One region of the Serratia sp. Res13-Sevr-LER1-36-b genome, then DNA from elsewhere that is predicted to be linked to it. Evidence: predicted binding sites of a transcription regulator. Region 1 holds the regulator's gene; each other region holds the start of a gene.
What was found. Region 1 encodes Fur, which represses iron uptake genes when iron is present. Its sites were predicted from a motif close to ATAATAATGAGAACNACTATCAA; they were not measured.
Positions count from the first base shown of each region.

Region 1 (4,861 bases):
ACGACACTCGCCGCCATGACCAGATCTTTACCGCACTGCAAGCCGTCACCGATGCGGGTATCACCCAGCGTCAGCAGGCTGCGCAGCTCATGCGAGCCACGCTGGATGAAGAAGGCGTGATCCAGTTTCTGTTGAAATCTTTTCATGCTGGTAGTTGGCGGTTCAACCTGCCGGTGTTGATCGAGCAATATGAGAACATTATCGGCTGGCAAGAGGTTCCACCCTGGCCGCACCCGACGCTGTTTATCCGTGGTGGCCTCTCGCCTTACGTGCAGGATAGCTACCGCGATGACATCGCCCGTCAGTTCCCGCAGGCACGCGCCTATGTGGTTGCAGGCTCCGGTCACTGGGTCCATGCGGAGAAACCGGACGCCGTATTACGGGCAATCCACCGCTTTATTGACCAGCCCTGAGCTTAAATGGCGAAAAAACGCGCTAGAGAGAATAGCTTAGCGCGTTTGTCGCTAAGTTAGGCATTGTCGGCGCTCCATCTGCTGGGGTAATATGGCGCGCTATAATTTTGCCGCCCTGTCCAGGTGTGAAGCTGCACTTGGCTGGGGGTGAATTTGGGTTAGGGTTTATTGGCCCGAATTGTGTAAATCGAACCGTCTGGAAGCGTAAACCGCTTTTTGATGCAAACTCCCTTGCAGTAGCGCAACAATGGCAAAAGAACAAACGGATCGCACGACGCTGGATCTGTTCGCAGATGAACGCCGTCCAGGGCGCCCGAAAACCAACCCGCTTTCCCGTGATGAACAGCTTAGAATTAATAAGCGCAATCAGCTACGACGGGACAAAGTGCGTGGATTACGGCGTGTGGAGCTGAAAATCAACGCAGACGCGGTAGATGCTCTCAACAAACTGGCCGACCAGCGCAATATCAGCCGCAGCGAATTGATCGAACAAATGCTGTTGGCCCAACTGGCAGAAGAACAGCCAGAACACTGATCTCTGCCGCCGCACGCGCGGCACGGCGTTAAGGATGACGCCAGATCGGTTCCACCTCCGCAGAGGCATCGCATAAACGCGATAAAACCTCAGGGCAAATTTCTGGCATGATACGCATTTACGGCTGAGCAAGCCTGCCCTTGGCAGCGCCTCAGGCCGCGTTTACGCAACACATTCATTTGAATTAAAAGGTTATCTTTACTATGGCTCATGTAGGCATTTTCTTTGGCAGCGACACTGGCAATACCGAAAACATTGCCAAGATGATCCAAAAGACGCTTCAGCAAAAATTCGGCAACGACGTGGCAGAAATCCACGACATCGCCAAAAGCAGCAAAGAAGATCTGGCAGCGTTTGATATCCTGCTGCTCGGTATCCCAACCTGGTACTACGGCGAAGCCCAGTGCGACTGGGATGATTTCTTCCCGACGCTGGAAGACATCGACTTTAACGGCAAGCTGGTGGCGCTGTTTGGCTGTGGCGATCAGGAAGACTACGCGGAATATTTCTGCGATGCGATGGGCACCATCCGCGACATCATTGAACCACGCGGTGCGGCCATCGTCGGCCACTGGCCAACCAAAGGCTACCATTTTGAAGCCTCCAAGGGTCTGGCAGACGATGATCACTTTGTCGGGCTGGCCATTGACGAAGATCGTCAACCGGAGCTGACCAACGAACGTGTAGACGCCTGGGTCAAGCAAATCACTGAAGAGCTGAGCCTGGCCGAGATCGTCGGCTAAGCCTCTGCCCCGGCGGATACGTAACACATGGTGGGGGCGCCGTATAGCGCGCCCTTCTGTTATCGGCATCACGGATTAGAGCAATAGAAGCTACAAGTTTGTAACTTCCTACCTCGCCACGGTAGACTGAGATATCGGTTTATCCCATCCATCAAAGCTTTGCATGATTACCCTGTAAACGTGCAAAGATATGTTTGTTAACAACCGGCGGTTTCTATTTGCAGCAACCGGTTCTATAATGAGACGCAATTAACGCTTTGTGCCAACCGATGCCATAGGCGAGAACGCCTCAACTTGATTAGCATAGTAACAGGACTGAATCCGCATGACTGATAACAACTCCGCATTGAAGAAGGCTGGCTTAAAAGTCACTCTTCCGCGACTCAAAATCCTGGAAGTATTACAGGATCCGGCATGCCATCACGTCAGTGCGGAAGATCTGTACAAAAAACTGATAGATATGGGCGAAGAAATTGGCCTGGCCACGGTATACCGCGTGCTGAACCAGTTTGACGACGCAGGTATTGTGACCCGCCACAATTTTGAAGGTGGCAAGTCGGTTTTCGAACTGACTCAGCAACACCATCACGATCACCTGATTTGCCTGGACTGCGGCAAAGTGATCGAGTTCAGCGACGAATCCATCGAAGTGCGTCAGCGCGATATCGCCAAGCAACACGGTATCAAGCTCACCAACCACAGCCTGTACCTGTACGGCCACTGTGAAACCGGTGACTGCCGCGAGAACGAAACGCTGCACAACAAGAACTGATTCTGGCTCGCCAGAACGTGAAAACCGCCTAAATGGCGGTTTTTTTATGCCCGGATGACAGGCAAAAAAATCCCCGGACAGGCCCGGGGAAAAATATCCACTCAATTATCACAATTGCAGTTTGCTCTCACCTTGCACTATCTCCGCCCCTCTACCGACACGTAGGTGGGCGGAGTTCTCACTTACGCTTTCACTGGTTCGGCACGGCTGAAGCGTTTGCCATCCGGGCTGATTGCTCGGATTTGCACGTCACCCGCCACCGCTGGGCGCGCTTTATCGTCATAACGCTGCCACTGTTTGCCGCCGTCGGTGGAATATTCAATTCCCAGGCCCGGCAGAGCAATATTCGCCTCCAACTTGCCCCCGATGATACGAGCACCTGGGACCGGCAGGCGATAGCTCACGCCCGCTTTATCCATCTTGGCCAGTTCACGCTGCCCGATCAGGTTGGCAAAGCGCAGCCAGTCCTGATCCAGCGTTTTGGTATCGACCTGATGGGTTTCGCCACCTTTATACTCACGGCCAGCTTTGTAATCCTGCTCCCAGCTGGCACGGTGCCATGCACGTTCTGCAAGCGACACGGCACGTGGGTAAATCATGTATTCCATCTGCTGGTCGGTACGCACCACTTCGCTCCACAGTTGGGCGGAAAGACCATATGCGCCCGGCCACGGTTTGTCGCTCTTGGCGGCGAAGTGGTTACCGTCACGGTCAACCGAGGTTTCGGCGTTCTGCGGCAGGTTGTTCGGCGCAAAGCTGAAGATCTTCTGCTCGTCGCTGAAACGGGTGCCCCAGTAATAACCGTGTTCGTCCGGGCTGACTTCATACGGGAAGTCCATGTAGACGTAGTCCGGGTTAGAGATCACCACGTCATAACCCTTGTTCGCCCAGTCGTTAGCCGAGTCGAAGCCACCCCAGTACAGGGTATCCCAGAAGTTCACCGCCACATGCTTGGTCGCGAAGGCCTTCGAGTCTTTGGCATCTTTCAGGCCGTCCTGCCACGCCTGCATTCTGTCAATGCCGTGCGCTTTCACCAACTGGCTGACTTCCAGACCGAAGTAGCTTGGCAAGTGTTCCATATCTTCCACTTTGCCATCTTTGATGATGGCCTGACAAACCTGCGACTTGGCCCACGGCTTGTCTTCTTTGCTCAGATCGAGGATACCCTTGCCCGCTTCCGGGTTTTTCACGTCGGTATAGCCAGCGCCCAGACGGATGTTCTTCGCTTCGTCCCCACCAAAGTGCCAGGTTTTCAGCGGCTGACCGGCCTCTTTGTGCATCTGGGCCACTTCACCAATCACTTTGTCCACGAAGTTCTTGGAGGAATCCAGGCATGGGTTCAGGTAGCTCTGGCGGTTGAAGTACTGCACCGAGGTGGTATTGGAGGTATCAGTCGGATCCACCAGGCGGAACTCGTTGGCCTCTTTCCCTTTCCCTTCGGCAAGCAGCTTCTTGTAGCGAGCTTCCATGGAGGTAATCGCCGCACGGGCGTGCGCCGGCATGTCGATCTCAGGGATCACTTCAATCTGGCGTGCCTGAGCATATTTAACGATGTCGATATAGTCCTGACGGGAGAAGAAGCCACCGTGCGGTGCCGGGCCAGAGCCATATTGTGGCATCAGGCAGGTGGTCTCGCTCAGGTCATGACAACGCTGGCCGCCCACTTCAGTCAACTCTGGCAGGCCAGGGATCTCAATGCGCCAACCTTCGTCATCCGTCAGGTGGAAGTGGAATTTGTTCAGCTTGTAGGCTGCCATCTGATCCAGCAGGCGCAATACGGCGTCTTTTTGGTGGAAGTTACGCGCCACGTCCAGGAAGATGCCGCGGTATTGGAAGCGCGGTGCATCTTTGGCATCCAGCGTCGCGATCTTCTTGCTGCCATCCGAAGGGATTAGCGACAGGATGGATTGCAGACCATAGAACACCCCAGTCTGATCGAAACCGACGATCTCGGCACCTTTCTCGCCGATCTTCAGTTGGTAGGCACCTGGAACGGCCTGATCGCCTTTGAATGCCGCTGGCTTAATATCCGTCTTGATCGGATAACCGCTCACCTGGCTCTCAATGCCCAGCAGGGCAAAACGCTCGGCTGCCGCATCTGCCGCTGGTTTGGTCAAGGCGCTCAGTTCCAACGCCACGCCTTTGCTCAGGTCAATATCCTTCGAATGGACTTTAACTTCCATCGGGGTTGGGATGATTTGCCCACGCAGCGATGCCATCGGCAACACTTTCAGATCCTGGTTCTTGGTGAAGCGGCTTTCCGGCACCATCAGAATGTTGTTGTCATCCTTGGTACGCTTCCACTGGTCACCGGTGAACGGGGCAACAAACTGGTGAACATCTTCGGTATCGGTATTTGACAGGATCTTAGGCTGAGCATCGCCGGAAGTGGCATACC
Region 1 is NZ_JADACK010000037.1:192,902-197,762, forward strand. It holds gene ybfF (esterase) at 1-413, shown strand, start outside; gene ybfE (LexA regulated protein) at 661-948, shown strand; gene fldA (flavodoxin FldA) at 1,152-1,691, shown strand; gene fur (ferric iron uptake transcriptional regulator) at 2,017-2,463, shown strand; gene IMQ33_RS22010 (beta-N-acetylhexosaminidase) at 2,646-4,861, opposite strand, start outside.

Region 2 (4,861 bases), on a different contig from region 1:
GCGGACTCATCCGTGCTGCCGCTGGCCCCGATGTCGCCATTCCTACCGCTATTCCTTGGCTTTCTGCAGCGCTACCTGAAAGACGCTAAACTCGGCACCTACTACGTGCTGATCATGCCCTATCCGTTGGTGTTCTTCGCCGTCTGGACCCTGCTGCTAGTGGTGTGGTACCTGCTCGGGCTGCCTATCGGGCCTGGGGTCTACCCGAAAATGGGGTAAACCAATGCCGAAAAATTTGTGCTCAATAACCCGTTTTTTGGCGTAAGCTGAACCGATTATCCCCGCCGGATGCTTGCTAGCCGGTGGGGACACTTATTTCAATGCGCTAAGGACCTGCTATGAGTCGTGAAATCAACAAAGATACGCAGCTGTGTATGTCACTGGCCGGTCGGCCTGGCAATTTCGGCACCCGTTTCCACAACTATCTGTATCAGGAACTGGATCTGAACTTCATCTATAAGGCGTTCACCACCAAAGATATTCAGGCAGCGGTCGGCGGCGTGCGCGCTTTGGGTATTCGCGGCTGTGCGGTTTCCATGCCGTTCAAGGAGAGCTGTATTCCGTTCCTTGATGAGCTGGATGCGTCAGCCACGGCGATTGAATCGGTCAATACCATCGTCAACGACGACGGCTTCCTGCGGGCCTATAACACCGACTATATCGCCATCGCCAAACTGCTGGCGAAATACCAGATCCCCCCGACCACCTCGTTTGCTCTGCGTGGCAGCGGCGGTATGGCCAAGGCGGTAACCGCCGCCCTGCGCGATGCCGGGTTCAAGAACGGCCATATCATTGCGCGCAACCCACAGGCAGGCCAGGCGCTGGCAGCGCAATATGGCTATCAGTGGCAGCCAGAAGTGGGCGATTTACAGGTTGAGATGGTGATTAACGTCACGCCGATCGGCATGGCGGGCGGTAGCGAAGCCGAGCAGTTGGCCTTTGAACCGGCCACTATCAAGACTGCCAAGATCGCCTTCGACGTTGTTGCACTGCCAGCAGAAACCCCGCTGATCCGTTATGCAAGGGAGCAGGGTTTGCAGGTGGTGACCGGTGCCGAAGTGATCGCTCTACAGGCTTTGGAGCAGTTTGTGTTGTACACCGGCGTGCGCCCTTCCGATGAGCAAATCACCCGCGCTGCGGCACATGCTCGTGGCTAAATAGCCCGAGAAAATATCAACTGGCTCACCACGTAGGGCGCTGCAGGCTGACCCGTTGAAATAATCAATGGGTTAAGTCGATTGAGGTTGTCAGCAGTATCATGGGAATTCGGGGAAAGGGGGCAGATTTCGCGGGGATAAGCAGGTAATAGCGCCCTCTTCCTCGAGTTAGGCAACCCGAAGAAGAGGAAATGGCTGAGTTTCAGATTACTTGGCCACGCCTTCCATTCCCACCAGCCCCACTTTCAGGTAGCCGGCTTTGCGTAGCGTATCCATCACGCTCATCAGCGTTTCATAATCTACGGTCTTGTCCGCCTGGAAGAAGATGGTGGTTTCTTTATTCGCCTGTGTGCGTTGATCCAGCACCGCCGTCAGTTGTTCCGCCGTCACCGGCTCATCACCCACGTACAGCTGCTTGTCTGCCTTCACCGACAGGAACACCGGTTTTTCCGGACGCGGCTGCGGTTTAGCGGAAGAAGCGGGCAGATCGACACGAATATCTACCGTTGCCAGCGGCGCAGCCACCATAAAGATGATCAACAGCACCAGCATGACGTCGATAAACGGCGTCACGTTGATTTCATGCAGTTCGCCGCTGTCGTCCAGATCTTCATTTAAGCGCATCGCCATAACTCACCCCACCCGCAGTTGGTGCGCATGCTGCGAACGTTTGGCATCGGCCGAGGCCGCCAGATCCAGATCGCGGCCCAACAGCAGCAGCACCTGCGCCGCCACATCGCCCACCTGAGCACGGTGGCCGCCAATAACGCGAGCAAAGATGTTGTAGATCACTACCGCAGGGATAGCTGCAACCAGACCGAGCGCGGTGGCCAGCAATGCTTCCGCAATCCCCGGGGCAACAACTGCCAGGTTGGTGGTTTGCGAATGGGCAATGCCGATAAAGCTGTTCATGATGCCCCATACGGTACCGAACAGGCCGACAAACGGTGAAATGGCGCCGATGGTGGCCAGGAAGCCATTGCCGCGCCCCAGTTGACGCCCATAGGCCGCTACGCGACGTTCCAGACGGAAACCGGTACGCTCTTTAATGCCGTTGTTGTCGTTAGAGGCCGCCGACAGCTCCAGTTCGTTCTGCGCATCTTGCAGCAGCACCGCACTGATGCTCTCTTGCGAGAAGCTTTGCGCCAGTTCGGAGGCATCGTCCAGCGAACGCACGTCGGCCAGCGCCAACTGCTCACGGCGCAGACGGCGCTTGGAACGAAACAGCTCACTGCCTTTGGCAAACAGAATGGTCCAGGTGACGATAGACGCCAACACCAGGCCAATCATCACGATTTTCACCACGATATCGGCGTGCTGATACATACCCCAGACGGAAAGATCCATACCACGCGTTTCAGGCGGTTGGATGGTCGGTTCAGGATTAACCGGGGTGATATTTTCCGGGGTACCCGCCACTGGGGTTACCGTTGTTGGTGCGGCCGGTGTCGTTGCCGCGGCAACGCTTTCAGCGACTGCTGGTGCAGTGGCCGGAGCCGCCTGAGCGTTGCCCGCCAACCCCACCACCAACACCAGTGAGGCGATCACACTGCGCCCCAATGCGCCCCATTGCCCACGGCCTGCGCCCTGAGCACTTTGATTTGTCATTTTGCCAGCCGTTTTCACGCTGTGCCTCCACCCATTTCAACATTTAAGGAAGAATTCAGCGTGCGATCATATCAAACCAATCAGGGATTGATAGTAGTTATCATTATTATTTGAAGAATTACGCATCGACGAGCAAAAAATGATACAACCCCAGTCACTATCAGGGTTTGCGCGTCGTTTGGCATAACATTGCCTACCCATAATGCTAACAAAATCATCACTCAAACGGCTGTTTTTTACCCCAACAGGCTATAAACGGTGTGAATAGATCACGCAATCACTGCGGGAAAACGTCTGCGGGCGCAGCATCCTCCCCCCTATGTAAGGGCCGGTTGATGAGGAGTGGCTAGAATAAAATCACACACTAAGGCACGAGCTTTTACGGCGTTTTTACTTGGCCATCCCGACGGTTGCCTGTACTTTTTCCGAGTTTTACGGCCTTTGCCACATTTTCTATGCTCTGTTTAATGTCCGCTTAAGCTAATAGCGGTACACTATATTGTGCTCTTGGGCCTCACCGCCGTGTGTGGCCTAAATTTACCGGTGAGCATGGCTATAACAGCACGGTAGCCTATAGAAAGTCAGCCCAGGCACCCCAGGATAAAGAATGGATGTATTAAGAGAGATTGTTCACGCACTGTGGACGCAAGACTTTACTGCACTTGCCGATCCCAGCGTGATTTGGGTGGTTTATGCCGTCCTTTTTACCACCTTGTTTTTGGAAAACGGTTTGTTGCCCGCTTCCTTCCTGCCCGGAGATAGCTTACTGCTGTTGGCAGGTGCCTTGATCGCCAAAGGCGTGATGAACTTTATCCCCACGCTGATTATTCTGACGGTCGCCGCCAGCCTTGGCTGTTGGCTCAGCTATCTGCAAGGGCGATGGCTTGGCCATACCTCGGTGGTGAAAGGCTGGTTGCTACAGCTACCGGCGCAATACCACCAGCGCGCGCACATGCTGTTTAACCGCCACGGACTGGTCGCTCTGCTGATTGGCCGTTTTTTGGCGTTTGTACGCACCCTGTTGCCTACCATGGCCGGTATTTCGGGCCTCAATAGCGCCCGTTTTCAAATCTTTAACTGGCTCAGCGGCTTGCTGTGGGTAGGCTCGGTAGTCACGCTGGGCTATGCCTTTAGCCAAATCCCGCTGGTTAAACGCCACGAAGATCAGGTGATGGCCGGGCTGATGATCCTGCCGATGGTGTTGTTGGTCGTTGGGCTGCTAGGCGTGATGCTGGTCGTTTGGCGTAAAAAACGCGCCTCCTGAGTCAGGTGGCGGTTTTGCCCACCGCCACAGTAACCCATATCGTCATGCCTCTTATCCCTGCTTAAAAAGTTGGCTGCAGATAAAATCTACAAATACGCGAATCTTTGGTGATAGATGCCGACTTGAGGGCCAGAGCGCCCAAAAGAACCCTTGATCCTTGGTGTGAGCATCAAGCAACGTCTCAATATCGCCCACGGCCAACGCCTCTTTGACTAAAAAATCAGGCATGTAAGCAATGCCATGCCCGTCAATGGTCGCCGTCAGCATTGCCTCCATGTTATTCAACGTTAGGGAAGAATTTAGACGCAACTGAGTTATTTCCGGGTCTGACGTTAATGTCCAATCCATGATTTTACCTGTCGTGACAAAACGGTAACGAAGGCAATCGTGCAACTCCAGATCGAGCAACTTCTCAGGTCGTCCTTTACGTTCCAGATAACCAGGGGCGGCACACAGAACAAAACGGAAAGGCCCAAGCCTACGCGACATCAGCCGCGAGTCCACAAGGTCACCGCTTCGTATCACCACATCAAACCCATCATTGATGAGATCAACAAGTTGATCGTTGAAATCCAACTCTAACTCAACTTCTGGGTAGGCTTTGCGAAAGTCAGGCATCATGGGTAACAGAAAGCGGTACCCGATGGTGGGTAGACTGACCCGCAAACGACCTCGGGGAGCTTGAACCGAATGCGACAGCATGGCCTCAGCGTCCTGCAAGTCATCAAGGATTTTCCGACATCGTTCGTAGAACATTTCCCCTTCAACAGTGAGGCTAACCTTGCGGGTACTGCGCTGAAACAAGCGAACGTTCAGAGACGCTTCAAGCCTC
Region 2 is NZ_JADACK010000044.1:410,653-415,513, forward strand. It holds gene abgT (p-aminobenzoyl-glutamate transporter) at 1-219, shown strand, start outside; gene IMQ33_RS25635 (shikimate 5-dehydrogenase) at 339-1,157, shown strand; gene exbD (TonB system transport protein ExbD) at 1,365-1,787, opposite strand; gene exbB (tol-pal system-associated acyl-CoA thioesterase) at 1,791-2,783, opposite strand; gene IMQ33_RS25650 (DedA family protein) at 3,373-4,029, shown strand; gene IMQ33_RS25655 (LysR family transcriptional regulator) at 4,081-4,861, opposite strand, start outside.
Region 2: the regulator Fur is predicted to act here: its motif matches at 2,853-2,875, upstream of exbB (tol-pal system-associated acyl-CoA thioesterase).

Region 3 (4,861 bases), on a different contig from region 1:
GTGACGAGGGTTGACGAGTATCGAAAGGGATTGCGCCGCACAGCAGCGGATCCTTGATGCCTGCCTTGCGGGCTTGCGCAAAAGCCTGCTGTATCGCCTGCTGGAATTGACCCTGCAGGTCATCGCCATCAACCGCTGGCAAGGTGATGCGGGCAAAGCATCCCTGGGTGCTCAGACTGCGAAAAGGCGAGGTAAAAAAGAAACCTGAAGTCGGGGATATTGTGGCGACCTGTGCCAGATCTACACCCTGTTGCAGGTCCTTTTGCGCAGCGCCCTTAACGGCTACGTCCATAGGTACTTCCTCTTGTTTCATTAACAATAACCAATATAATAATGATTATCATTTGTATTGCATCCGCGATAAAGTACCTGCCAGAACTTACCATGTCAATAAACGTAACCTCTTCTGCTAACCCACATTAACAGTTAAACTTGGCGGTTTCTGACCAATGAATGATAATCATTCGAATTAAAAGGATGTCACCGATGTCAATTCCCCTACGGCTCAGCCTGGCGCTGTTTGGCCTGCTGGCATTGAGCGTAGCCCAGGCCGAGACTCAAGCCTGGCCGCGCAGTATCGAAACCTCGCACGGCGTTATCACCCTTAACCACCCCCCACAGCGCATCGTTTCCACCAGCGTGACGGTTACCGGGACACTGCTGGCGATAGACGCTCCGGTGATCGCCAGCGGAGCCACCAGCCCAAACAATAGGCTGTCGGATCGGCAGGGCTTTTTCCACCAGTGGGGAGAGATTGCGGCCAAACGTGGAGTGAAGCGGCTATATATTGGTGAACCCAACGCCGAGGCGATCGCCGGTGAGGCACCTGACCTGATTGTAATGTCCGCTACCGGAGCCGATTCTGCGGTGCGCCTGTACGATCAACTGTCGGCCATCGCTCCGGTACTGGTGGTGAACTACGACGATAAAAGCTGGCAGGAACTGGCCAACATCCTCGGCGTAGCGACCGGCCATGAAGCACAAGCGGAGAAGATCGTCAGCGAGTTTGATCGCCGTGAGAAAACGCTGAAACAGCAGATGACATTGCCACCCCAGCCCATAACGGCACTGGTGTTTCGCAGCGATGGCAAGAATGCCAACCTGTGGACCGCCGACTCATCACAAGGGCAACTGCTGCAACAGCTAGGCTTTACCCTGGCCACCTTGCCGCCCAAACTCAACGCCAGCACCAGCCAAGGGGCGCGGAAAGACATCGTCCAACTCGGCGGTGAAAACCTGGCAGAAGGCTTGAATGGCCAAACGCTGCTGTTATTCGCCAATGACGAAAGCGACGTACAGCGGCTGATGAGCAACAGTTTCCTGGCCCATCTGCCCGCGGTGGAGAACAAGCGGGTTTATGCCCTGGGGAACGACACCTTCCGGCTGGATTATTACAGCGCCAGCAACTTGCTGACGCGTCTGGAAAAGCTGTTTATTTCTCCGTAGTCGCAGTGGCGGGTTGGAGTTTATCGCTCTGCCCGCCCATGCTCACGTTGCGCAGGCCACGCATGGCAAACGCCAGCACCACAGCCAGCAGCGCCGCACCGAAACCGAAGCTGGTCGAACTCATCGCTGGCAGCATAAATGCCCCCATCGCGCCGAGCAGCAAAGCGCCAAGCGCATCCCCTACTACGTTCTGCGCGGTCCACAGGCCGTTAATCCGGCCCAGAAACGCGTCCGGCGTCAGGTTCTGTATCAGGCCATATTGCAGCAGCGAGTTCAGTGCGCTGAGGTAGCCAAACACCACCAGGCACAACAACGCCATGCCGTACCAAGGCATCAGGCCAAACAACCCCACGGCCACGAAAGCCGCTATCGCCGTTATCAACATCATCCAGCCTGGCCGTGCCATCTGAGCCACCCGGCCACTGGTAAATGCGCCAATCGCCGCCCCTAATGGCACCGCCGCATACATGATCCCCAAACTCTGGGTGGTAACCTGCCACATGCCCGAGATAGCTGGATATAATACGCGCACCGCACTGGCCATGGTCATCAACGCACCAATCAGCGCCACCATGCCAATCACCTTGTTCTGGAACAGGAAGGTGAAGCCGCCGATCAATGCCCGCAGCGGGTGTTCACAGGGCTGCGGCGGAGGTGGTAACTGGGGCAGTTTTAATAGCGGGATCAGAGTGATCAACGTCCCCAAGGCCGCCAGTGCATAGTTCCAACTGATACCCGCCCCGGCGATCACCAGCCCGCCGATAGCGGGAGACAGGATCGACCCAAAGCGCACGGTCAGCATGCTGATGGCCCCGGCCTGTACGATATTCTCACGGCCAACGATGGCCGGTGTCGCCGCCAGCAACGCCGTCACGCCTACCGCACCAAAAAATCCGTCCCACACCGCGAGAAGATAAATGGCCGTCAATGAAGGTGCAGGCAGCGCAGCATTGAGGCACAGCCCCAGAAAACCCACACCGCAGGTTGAGCGCGCAAACAGGATCAGGCGACGGCGTTCATAACGATCGGCCAACACGCCCCCCATCAGTAAACCGGCAAACATTCCGCTGCCCGCCAGGGTCACCGACAACCCGACCAACAAGGTTGAGCCGGTTAACGCCTGGATCTGCACCGGAATGGCAATCGCCATCAGGCCCAATGCCAGGATCGAAATAAAACGGGCGCAGAATACGGCACGAAAAGCGGGGTTGGTCCTAAGCAGGCTAAAATCGAGCAAAATAGAGGGTTTATTCATTTTGTTATCACCACAACTTATATCCTTGATCTTCCACAAACAACGACACGATATTCGATAGGCTCAGCGCTAGTGCTGGTCAGGCTGCCATGCTACCATAGATAAATACAATCAATAATGATAATAGATATCATTGATATTCAGTTAACAATGGGCTGTCATGTTCCGGCTTACACCTAATTGCTCTCCTCCGCTTCCTGACCGCAGGGGCATTCTGTTTCTGGGGTTATCCCACTCCTTCTGGCAGCGCCTGTTTGGCCTGCTGTGCGCCTTTGCCGTGCTGCTGTTGGTAATGATGCTCAGCCTATCGCTAGGGGCTAAATCCATTCCTTTCAGTAACGTCGTTGCCGCTCTGAGTGGCCAATGCAATGGCGCAGACTGCGTCATCATTACTGAAGCACGTCTGCCACGCACGCTGATCGGCGTATTAGCTGGCATCGCGCTTGGGCTGGCTGGCGCACTGATGCAAACCCTCACCCGCAACCCGCTGGCAGACCCTGGTATCTTGGGGGTTAACTCCGGGGCCGGTTTCGCCGTGGTGTTGGGCATTACCTTCTTTGGTGCGACCAATGTCAGCCAATATCTTTGGTTCGCCTTTGCCGGTGCGCTGTTTGCCTCGCTGTTGGTAGCGCTGGTAGGCGCAATGGGCGGCAGCCGCGTTAATCCTGTGCGCCTGACGCTGGCCGGGGTGGCGCTGGCCGCTGTGCTGGAAGGGATGACCACCGGCATCGCTCTACTCAATCCTTTGGTGTTCGATCAGCTGCGTTTTTGGCAGGCTGGCACACTGGACATTCAGAATATGGCGGTGGTACGTGCCGTAGCATTGCCAATCCTGCTGGGCACGCTGATCACCCTGTGGCTTAGCAAGGCGTTGAACAGCTTGAGCATGGGGAGTGAGCTTGCAGCGGCGCTCGGCACCGGAATTATTCGCACCCAACTGCTTGGCCTGTTGGCTATTACGCTGCTGTGTGGCGGAGCTACCGCCGCCGTTGGCCCTATCGCCTTTGTCGGGCTGATGATGCCCCACATTGCCCGGCGGCTGGCGGGGTCAGAACTCAACTGGATGCTGCCCTGGACGCTGGTTTTAACGCCAATCCTGCTACTGAGCGCTGATTTACTGGGGCGCTTTCTGGTCGCGGGGGAACTGCGGGTCTCCATCGTACTTTCCCTGATCGGCGCGCCGATGTTGATTATGTTGGTGCGCCAGCGCCGTATGTTCCGGCGGGGAGGATAAGATGAGCCTGTTGGTTTCCCGCCAGATCCTCGCCAAAAAGCCGTTTCGGCTGGCGCGCCCTTTAGCAACTGCCCTGCTGTTGTTATTCGCCTGCCTTGCGCTGGCGGTTTATGCCCTCGGTTCTGGTACCTTGCAGCTCAGCGCTGCGCAGGTGATCGACGCGTTACGCGGCGAAGGCCCGGCCAATCTTGCGGTGATCGTCACCCAGTGGCGTTTGCCTCGTGTGGCCATGGCTTTACTGTTGGGGGCAGCGCTCGGCCTCAGCGGTGCGATTTTCCAGTCACTATTGCGTAACCCGCTCGGCAGCCCTGACGTGATTGGTTTCAATACGGGAGCCTATAGCGGCGTACTGGTCGCCATCGTGCTGTTTAACAGCAGCGTTATCGGCATTACCTCTGGGGCGTTGGCGGGTGGCCTGCTTACCGCCGGGGTGGTTTATCTGTTGGCCTGGAGCAACGGGGTAGAAACCTTCCGCCTGATTATTGTCGGGATTGCCGTTCGTGCCCTGCTGCTGGCCGCCAATACCTGGATGATCATCAGCGCCTCATTGGAAGCGTCCATGACAGCTGGGCTATGGTATGCCGGATCCCTCAACGGCATCACCTGGGCGAAAAGCCTGCCGGTGCTGGCGGTGCTGCTGCTGGCGTTACTGGTATTGCTGACGTTGACAAGGCGCATGCGGTTGCTGGAAATGGGGGATGACACCGCCTGCGCACTCGGCGTTGGGGTTGAACGTTCCCGGCTGTTGTTGTTGTTGGTCGGCGTGATACTAACCGCTGCCGCCACCGCCGTGGCCGGGCCGATTTCCTTTATTGCCCTGGTCGCCCCGCAAATTGCCCGCCGCCTGTGCGCCAACCAGCATGTCTTACTGCTCACCGCGCTGACCGGTGCCCTATTATTGCTGGCGGCCGATGTGGCAGCGCAGC
Region 3 is NZ_JADACK010000014.1:79,058-83,918, forward strand. It holds gene IMQ33_RS09155 (isochorismate synthase) at 1-292, opposite strand, end outside; gene fepB (Fe2+-enterobactin ABC transporter substrate-binding protein) at 478-1,446, shown strand; gene entS (enterobactin transporter EntS) at 1,433-2,701, opposite strand; gene fepD (Fe(3+)-siderophore ABC transporter permease) at 2,862-3,935, shown strand; gene fepG (iron-enterobactin ABC transporter permease) at 3,937-4,861, shown strand, end outside.
Region 3: the regulator Fur is predicted to act here: its motif matches at 2,819-2,841, upstream of fepD (Fe(3+)-siderophore ABC transporter permease).